DNA from 4 places in the Nonomuraea sp. NPDC000554 genome. Region 4 is predicted to be linked to each of the others. Evidence: riboswitches for the same ligand, from Rfam matches in the RefSeq annotation. Region 4 holds a riboswitch; each other region holds the start of a gene.
The links. A riboswitch is a leader RNA that binds a small molecule or an ion and turns the genes downstream of it on or off. The one in region 4 is predicted to bind cyclic di-AMP.
Positions count from the first base shown of each region.

Region 1: it holds a riboswitch for cyclic di-AMP, as region 4 does, so the genes downstream of both, ABT294_RS44680 (CHAP domain-containing protein) here and ABT294_RS24900 (hypothetical protein) in region 4, are expected to answer to the same signal.
Region 2: it holds a riboswitch for cyclic di-AMP, as region 4 does, so the genes downstream of both, ABT294_RS16300 (C40 family peptidase) here and ABT294_RS24900 (hypothetical protein) in region 4, are expected to answer to the same signal.
Region 3: it holds a riboswitch for cyclic di-AMP, as region 4 does, so the genes downstream of both, ABT294_RS38865 (coiled-coil domain-containing protein) here and ABT294_RS24900 (hypothetical protein) in region 4, are expected to answer to the same signal.

Region 1 is NZ_JBEPDC010000037.1:101,301-103,492, reverse strand. It holds gene ABT294_RS44685 (Gfo/Idh/MocA family protein) at 1-899, shown strand, start outside; cyclic di-AMP (ydaO/yuaA leader) riboswitch at 1,018-1,154, shown strand; gene ABT294_RS44680 (CHAP domain-containing protein) at 1,168-1,848, shown strand; gene ABT294_RS44675 (YciI family protein) at 2,060-2,192, shown strand, end outside.
Region 2 is NZ_JBEPDC010000007.1:191,798-193,989, forward strand. It holds gene ABT294_RS16295 (GbsR/MarR family transcriptional regulator) at 95-883, shown strand; cyclic di-AMP (ydaO/yuaA leader) riboswitch at 1,146-1,306, shown strand; gene ABT294_RS16300 (C40 family peptidase) at 1,359-1,880, shown strand.
Region 3 is NZ_JBEPDC010000028.1:27,789-29,980, reverse strand. It holds gene ABT294_RS38865 (coiled-coil domain-containing protein) at 15-959, opposite strand; cyclic di-AMP (ydaO/yuaA leader) riboswitch at 965-1,103, opposite strand; gene galT (galactose-1-phosphate uridylyltransferase) at 1,170-2,192, opposite strand, start outside.
Region 4 is NZ_JBEPDC010000013.1:192,838-195,029, reverse strand. It holds gene ABT294_RS24900 (hypothetical protein) at 1-813, opposite strand; cyclic di-AMP (ydaO/yuaA leader) riboswitch at 997-1,132, opposite strand; gene ABT294_RS24895 (DUF5302 domain-containing protein) at 1,308-1,508, opposite strand; gene ABT294_RS24890 (MDR family MFS transporter) at 1,556-2,192, opposite strand, start outside.

The sequences.
Region 1 (2,192 bases), on a different contig from region 4:
GCGCGGTCATCGCGGCGGAGCCGGGGATGCGGGTGGCGGCCGTCGGCTCGCGTGACCTCGACAGGGCGGCGGCGCTGGCGTCCACGCTGGGCGCCGAGTCGGCCTACGGGTCGTACGCGGAGCTGTGCGCCGACCCGGCCGTCGACGCCGTGTACGTGGCCACGCCGCACGCCCAGCACCTGGAGGTGGCCGAGGCCGCGATCGCGGCGGGCAAGGCGGTGCTGTGCGAGAAGCCGCTCGCGGCCACCGTCGCCGACGCCGAGCGGATGGTGCGGCTGGCCCGGGAGGCCGGGGTCTTCCTGATGGAAGCGATGTGGATGCGGTTCAACCCGCTCATCCAGCGGATCGCCGGCGACCCCCGGTTCGGCGAGATCCGGTCGGTGCAGGCGTCGTTCGGGTTCGTCTTGCCCTACGACCGGGCGCACCGGCTGTGGGCGCCCGAGCTGGGCGGGGGTGCGCTGCTCGACCTGGGGATCTACCCGTTCGGGCTGGCCCAGCTGCTGCTGGGGATGCCGTCGGAGCTGCAGGTGACGGGCTCGCTGGCGCCTTCGGGCGTCGACGCGGAGGTCGGCGGGGTGCTGTTGTATCCGGGCGGCAGGCGGGCGCTGGTGGAGGCGTCGTTACTGGGGTCGTATCCGAACGCGGCCTACGTCGTGGGCACCGGGATGCGGGCGCAGATCGACGCGCCGTTCTGGGCGCCGCGCCGGGTGGTGCTGTCGGGGCCGTCGATGGAGGACGAGGTCCACGTCCTGGAGCCGGGCGAGAGCGGCTACGTCGGTGAGCTGCGCGAGGTGCGGGCGGCGCTAGCAGAGGGACGCACTGAGAGCCAAGTCATAACCCTTGACGATTCCCTTGCCATGATGGGGCTTCTGGCGGACGCTAGGCGGCAACTCTCCTAGCTGGGCATTTATGCACTTGTAATCTGCTTGCCCCATGTATTACCTTCTAGGGCATTCGAGGCGTAACGTCCGGTTTGTCCGGTTCGTCGCCTGCCCATCGCAAGACACATCACAGGACCCCCTGTGACCGCTGAATCCGCCTCGCGCGGAACCGGGGACCCACGTTCCTTGGGGTGAATCGGCACGTCAGTGCCGTAGGACAGCTTCCACGTCCGAACCCGTCAGCTAACCCGGTAAGCGGCATGGAAGCAAGGAGTATCCCCGAACGATGGCCATGCACCGACTTGCTCGTGCCCCGAAGTTCAGCTACGCCCGCGCCGCTCTCGGCGCGACCGTCATCGCCGCCGCGATCGCCGCACCCACGGCCGCCAACGCCCAGACCACCCCCTCCGCCGCGCTGACCCACCAGCACTCGCAGGTGCGCCCGGCCGACCACGAGCGGAGCGGCAAGGTCAAGGTCACGGCCGCGCAGGTGCTCTCCCTCGCCAAGGCGCAGATCGGCACCTCCGAGAACGCCATGGGCGGCGGCACCAAGTTCCAGAAGTGGTACGCCGCCTCGGCGCGCGCCGCCGAGACCATCCAGCGCGACGGCGGCACCAGGGCCGACTACATCAACGCCGCCTGGTGCTCGATGTTCGTCTCCTGGATCGGCGACAAGACGGGCCTCGGCGCCTCCATCGGCTCCGACGCCTACACCGTCGAGCACGCCAAGTGGTTCAAGCACAACGACCACTGGGGCACCGCGCCCAAGCCCGGCGCCGTCGTCTTCTTCGCCTGGAGCGGCAGCAAGAGCCTGGACGACATCAACCACGTCGGCTTCGTCGTCAAGGCCAACGGTGACGGCACGATCTCCACCATCGAGGGCAACACCGGCAACGGCGTCGTCGAGCAGCGGGTCCGTCCCACGTCTCAGGTCGTCGGCTACGGCTACCCCGACTACGCGGCCTGAGCCCCCTCCCCCACCATCCCCCCACTCTCCCCATCCCCCTGCCCGCGAAGCGCGCGCCCACTCCCCTCGGGCGCGCGCTTCGCGGGCTCTCACGGTTGCCCGGACCGAAAGGTCTCGGCAAGACTTCGACTCCGCTGTCGATGCGCGCCACGCGCGTTCGACGCTGCTACGAGGCCGCACCCTCGACCGAAGGAGACGCGAAGTGAAGTTCATGATCGTGGGCAAGGCGAACGAGCAGACCGAGGCCGGGGTGCTGCCCAGCCAGGAGTACGTCGACAAGATGATCGAGTACAACGAGGCCCTGGCCAAGGCGGGAGTCCTGCTGGCCGCCGAGGGCCTCTACC
Region 2 (2,192 bases), on a different contig from region 4:
CGTCTCCCGTGTCTTTAGTTGCAATGAGGTGTGCACAAACGCAATACTGTCGCCCGGTGTGTCGAGCGGAAGAGCAAACGGGAGGCGAGTGCGGATGCCGGGAGGCAGGCTGACCTACGAGGACCGTCAGAGCATCGCCGCGGGGCTCGCCGAAAGGCTCGGGTACGCCGAGATCGCCAGGCGCCTCGGGCGGCCGACGTCCACGATCAGCCGGGAGGTGGCGCGCAACGGCGGGCCCGGCGGCTACCGGGCCGACCGGGCGCACCAGGCGACCGAAGGGCGCGCCCGCCGGCGCAGGCGGGCCCCGTCACCGGCGCCGCAGGTCGCCACCGGCGGATACGGGCGCGACCCGGAAGCGGTGCGCGACCTCGAGGAGGGCCTCACGGCGCTGCTGGTCCAGACCGGGGTCCCGCGGACGACGGCCAGGGTGCTCACCTGCCTGTACACCACCGACTCCGGCAGCCTCACCGCCGCCGAACTGGTCCAGCGGCTGCGGGTCAGCCCGGCGTCGATCTCCATGGCCGTCGGCTACCTCGAGGAGCAGGCGCTGCTCAGGCGCGAACGCGACCCCGGGCGGCGGCGCGAGCGGTACGTCATCGACGACGACGTCTGGTATCGAGCCTTTCTGGCGAGCGCCCAGATGACCGTCATGCTGGCCGACGCCGCCCGGGGCGGAGCCGACGTCCTCGGTGCCGCCACGCCCGCCGGCGCCCGGCTGGGGGACATGGGCCGGTTCCTCGGGTACCTCGGCGACGACATGGTCCAGACGGCCGAGCGCTGGTGGCAGATCTTCGTGGCACACCGGACGGCGGGCCGCCGGTACGGCGGGGCGGGTGACCCTTGCCACGTGACGGATGTGACAAGAGTTACAGATGGGACCTGACTCGAACCTGTGTCGTCAACTGTGAGCAGGGTCACATTTGAGTAACGACGGCCTGGCTTCCAGCAGGCATTCGTCCCCTTACTGACACCTTTATCTGATCTTTACAGGCTGACTCGGACTTTGCCAGCTCCAGAACTTTCGGCGTAGCTTCTGGCCGTCGCGGTGCCAAGCCATGGCGCCGCGAATCGACATCGGTCCCCCCGATGTGGACGAGATAGTCATCCGCTGGCCCGCCGCCACTCCCACCGAGCACGACACCCGGCGGTGAGGCCTGCCGAATCCGTGCAGCCAGGAGGCACGGAGCCGGGGACCCAGCGATCCCGTTCCCCAGGGATCAGGGGTGAATCGGCGCGTTACGCGCCGTAGGGCGACTTCCAGGCCCGAATCCGTCAGCTAACCCGGTAGGCGTTCGTGGAAGATCCAAGGAGAAATCCTGTCTACCCACCCGCATAACCCCCGTCTGTCCCGTTTTGCCGTGAGTGGCGTTGCGCTCACGATGTCCGTGGCGGCTGGAGGGCTGATCCTCCATGCCCCGGCGGCGCAGGCGGCGACGACGAGCGAAAGGGCCGGCACTTCCACGACCGCGGCGGCGAAGACCGTCGGGACCGCGAAGACGGCCACGGTTTCTCGGCAGATGGCGAAGGCCCGCAAGGCCGTCGCCGTGGCCAAGGAGCAGGTCGGTGACCCCTACCGGTTCGGCGGCACCGGGCCTGGCTCGTTCGACTGCTCCGGACTCGTCCAGTACGCCTGGAAGAAGGCCGGAGTGAAGATCCCGCGCGTGACGAACAGCCAGTTCGCGCGCATCAAGAAGAAGATCTCCTGGAAGAGTCTCAAGCCGGGCGATCTGATGTTCTTCCGCGGGCTCGGACACGTCGGCATGTACGTCGGCCATGGCAAGATGATCCACTCGCCGAGGACCGGCGAATCGGTGCGTATCGACAAGCTCGGCGGCTGGCGCAAGGCGTCGTTCGTCGGCGCGGTACGTCCCGGCCTGTGACCGATCACGAAACGCCCCGCCCCTGCCAGGGGCGGGGCTTTCGCGTGCCGTCATCCGGCAGGCCGCCTTCCACCGTGGCGCTCCGCGGCCTTGCGGGCGGTGCCAGGTTTCGCGCCCGCGGCAGGCCGCGTTCCGCTGTGGCGCTCCGCGGCTTTGCGGGCGGTGCCAGGTTTCGCGCCTGCGGCAGGCCGCGTTCCGCTGTGGCGCTCCGCGGCTTTGCGGGTGGTGTCCGGTTTCGCGCCTGCGGCAGCACGGTCTTGACGATTGGGGGCCTGCGTTCCCCGCGCTGTGACCTGCGGCCTCGCGGCCGTC
Region 3 (2,192 bases), on a different contig from region 4:
CAGCGCCGAGTAGCTCAGTACATCGAGATGTGCACGTGGTCGTAGTGGTTCTCGGTGATGCTGCCGCGGTCCGACATGGCTTCCCAGCCCGAGCCCTGGTTGATGCGCTGCTTCCAGATGACGTACTTCACGCCGAGCTTGGCCTTGTTCTGCAGGGCCCAGGCGGCGATGTGGTCGCCCAGGGCGTTGTTGACGCTGCTCGGCATGGTGCCGCCGGTGCTCATCATGAAGTCGCAGGCCCGGCCGAGGGGGTGCTCGCCGCTCGATCCCGACCTGAAGCACCCCACCTCGAACGGCAGCGCGAAGTTCTTCTCGATCAGCCCTCGGATCACCCGCATGCGGGCGGTGATGTTGTCGGAGCCGGAGGGCAACTCGGGCGCCCAGCTGCCGTCGGAGCGCCGGCCCGGTCCTGTCGGGACGAGTTGCGTGAGCTTCTTCTGGATGTCCTTGATGACGTCCTGGGCGCCGTCGCGCTGCTTGGCGACGTCCGCCGTGTCCGTGCGGATCTTGGACTCGAGCGCGGCGGCCTCGTCGGAGGCGCGCTTCTTCTCGTCGCGGGCGCTGGCGACGCTCTGCACGATGGCCTGCTGCTCGCTGGTGAGCTGTTCGAGGACGGCGGCGGCGCCGCCGTCGGTGGGCAGCAGGAAGGACGGATCGCCGTTCTGGTAGCGCAGCTGGATGAGCTCGGAGACCCGCCTCTGGGCCGTGGCCAGCGTCTGGTCGGCGGTGGCGAGCCGTTTCCTGGCCCCCTCCGCGTCCTGTCGCGCCTTGGCCAGCTCGACGCGCTTGAGGTTGTAGCTCTCGATGAGCTTGTCGACTTTCGCGTTGAGCTTCTTGAGCTCGGCGCGCAGCTGCGCCTCCGTGGGTTTGGGCGCGGCCGAGGCGACGGCCGGGCTGAAGGCCGCGGAGGCGGCGGTGACGAGAGCGATGGCCAGACTCGCGGGGGACGCAGCCGCCACGTACGTGTTCCTCTCCCTCTGCCGGCCGGGTTAGCTGACGGGTTCGGGCAGGAGTGATGTCCCTACCACCGAAGTGGATTCACCCCGGTTGCGGTGGGTCCCCGGCTCCCGGGCAACGCGCCCGGGATTAGGCGGCAACGGCTGTTACGGCCGGTGCAAAAGGGATGTTAGTAGTAAAACCAAGGTCATGCGACCTCAATCGGAAATCAATTAGTGATCTACCTGTGATCGAAGCATGCGTGCCGCCTCCTCAGGCAGCACGTCGTTGACGAACGCCCCCATCGCCGACTCCGAGCCCGCCAGGTACTTCAGCTTGCCGGGCGCGCGCCTGATGCTGAACAACTCCAGGTGCAGGTAGGCCAGCTCGCGCTGCTGCCGCACCGGCGCCTGGTGCCAGGCCGAGATGTACGGCATCGCCACGCCGAACAGCCCGTCCAGTGCCCGCAGCACCGAGGTGTACAGGGGCGCGAACGCGGCCCGCTCCTCCTCCGACAGCGCCGCCAGGTCGGGCACCTGCCGGTGCGGATACACGTGCACCTCGAACGGCCAGCGGGCGGCGGCGGGCACGAACGCGGTCCACAGCTCGTTCGAGGCGACCACGCGGGTCCCCTCCGCCCGCTCGGCGGCCAGCACGTCGGCGAACAGGTTGCCGCCCGGGTGGCGTGAGGCGGCCGCGAGCTGGAGCTTGGTGCGTGGGGTCACGTACGGGTAGGCGTAGATCTGGCCGTGCGGGTGGGGGAGCGTGATGCCGATCTCCTCGCCGCGGTTCTCGAAGCAGAACACCTGCTCCACGCCGTCGATGGCCGACAGCTCGGCCGTCCGGTCGGCCCAGGCCTCCATGACCAGCTCGACCTGGGAGTCGGACAGGCGGGAGAACGACGAGGAGTGATCGGACGTGAAGCACACGACCTCGCACCGTCCCACTCCCGGCCGTACTTCGCTCAGTCCGCCCACCTCACCGTAAGTACCGAAATTTCCGGAAAAGGAGGGGAAGCGGTTCTCGAACACCACCACGTCGTAGTCGCGCGCCGGAATCTCCGAGGCCCGCGTGTCGGTCGACGGGCACAGCGGGCACTCGTCGGCGGGAGGCAGGAAGGTGCGCGTCTGCCGGTGCCCCGCGATCGCGATCCACTCCTCGGTCAGCGGGTCGTAACGGAGCTCGGACGCCACCGGCCTGGGGTCGAGCGGCCGCCGGTCGATCGCGCTCCTGTCGGCGTCGTCGCGCCGGTCGAA
Region 4 (2,192 bases):
TCAGCGTCGGATGAGCCTGCGGATCCGGTCGCGGCCCATCACCAGGCCGCCACCGACCAGGGCCAGGCCGCCGGCCACGACCGCGCCGGTCACGCCGCTCGACGCGCCCGAGGCGGGCTCGCTCTCGGCAGAGGCGGCCTGCGGATGCACGTCGGCCACGTTGGCCACAGCGGCCACAGCGGCCTTGGGCTCGGCGGCTGCGGGCGCGGGCGCGGCGGGAGCGGGCTCGCTCTTGTCCGCCGTGTCCTTCTTGACGAGGACGGTCGGCGGCTTGGCCGGGTGCTTGTCCACGCGGGACCAGGCGCCGGACGAGTACGCCACCGGGTAGTTCTTCTTGCCGGGGCCGGAACCCCACTTGGTGATGACGTACTTGATCTTGATGTGGCCCTCGCCACCGACGCCGTCCACGCCCAGCGTGCTGCTGTTGAACGAGCCGCCGGTCAGGTAGGCGAACGTCTTGGCGTCCAGGTCGAGCATGACACCGCTGTTGGAGGGGACGCCGGGGCCGCGGTCGCCGACGAAGAACGGCGCCTTCTTGTCCTTGTAGACGACGTAGCCCTCGGTCATCAGCGGCCAGCTCGGGCTGGCGACGAGCCCCTTCTGCATGGGCTTGCCGCTGGCGGGCAGACCGGTGTCTCCGGCGCGGCCGGAGGAGTCGTCCCAGAAGTAGGACGCGGTGGTGCCGCCCTTGAGCAGAGGCTGCTTGTCGTAGGGGGTGTCGGCGTGTGCGGGGGATCCGGCGCCGATGGCCACCGCACCGAACGCGGCGGCGGCGATAGCGGCAAACGAGCGCATGCCAAGACGTACAGACATGAAGTCAAAGAGTCCTTTGTGAGGGTACGGGGAAGCAGCGCTCCCAAGGGCGTAGCCGGGCGGGTATGCCGAAACGGTCGCTACGCGGAGCGCTGGAAGTTCAGGGGAAGGGGGGCCGCTCTCAGTCGGCGGCGGGTGACACTACGCGGGCTGGGGGTACGACGCGGTGAACCATCAGGTAGGTTGTCCTCTCCATCTCGCCTACCGGGTTAGCTGACGGGTTCGGGCGTGGAGATGCCCTACCGACGCACTTGTCGGATTCACCCCAAAGAGATGGGTCCCCGGTTCCCGCGGGCGCGGGATTCGACGTCAGCCAGCCGCCTCTTCCTTGTGAAGGGCCAGGTCACTAGCTGATAACACCAGGACTGTACCCAAGAAAACGGACAAGGGCAAAGGTAACCCCATAAAACGGGCGAAGATCTACCTTTTACGACATAGCAGGCAAAAGAAAAGGAGGGCACGGCCCATGCCGTACCCTCCCGAACAGTCCGGTCTCAGCCGCCGCTCTTCCGCCTGAACGAACGCTTGCTCGAAGCCGGCCCGTGGGCCCCGTGAATCTTGGAAGGGTCGGCGCCCCTGCCACCCGCGCCCGACCCGGCCTGCTGGCTGCGCTTACGCTCCAGCGCCTCGCGGAACTTGCGCTTCAACTCGTCCTCGGGGGTTTCGCTGACTTCCGGCTCCGGTGTTTCCGCCATGAGGACCTCCTGGTGTTTGGGACACACACAGCTTCGCACGGCGCGGCTCACGCCGCGAAACCGGCCTCCGCCCGCTCCTCACGGACGATGGGCCGCAGCCGCCCGCCCGGCAGGGCCACCAGCGCGGCCAGCGCCACCAGCGCCCCCGCCACCCCCAGCGACGGGATGACCACCGAGGCGGCCGAGGCGTGCGCGGCGGCCAGCCCGTGCAGCGGCGCCTCGGTCGAGATGACCGAGGCGTAGGCGGTGCCGGCCAGCGCCAGCGCGACCGAGCCGCCGATCTGGCGGAAGAACGTCAGATTGGCCGAGGCCGTGCCGAGGTACCGGGGCGGCACCGACTGCTGCACGGCCACCGTCAGCCCCGACAGCATCGGCCCCATGCCGAGGCCGATGAGCACCATCCACCCCGCCAGCAGCCAGCCGGGCGTGTCGACGGCCAGGTTCAGGCAGAGCAGCGTGCCCGCCACCATCAGGAACGGCGCGGCCACGAGCCAGGGCTTGTAGACGCGGGTCCTGGTCATCAGCGCCCCCATGACCATGCTGCCGACCACCATCGCCAGGGTCAGCGGGTAGATCCGCAGCCCCGACTGGGTCGCGCTGAGCCCGAGCGCCTCCTGGAAGTACCTGGGCAGGAAGACGACCCCGGCGAACATGCAGAACGCGGTGCAGAACGAGGTCACGTTG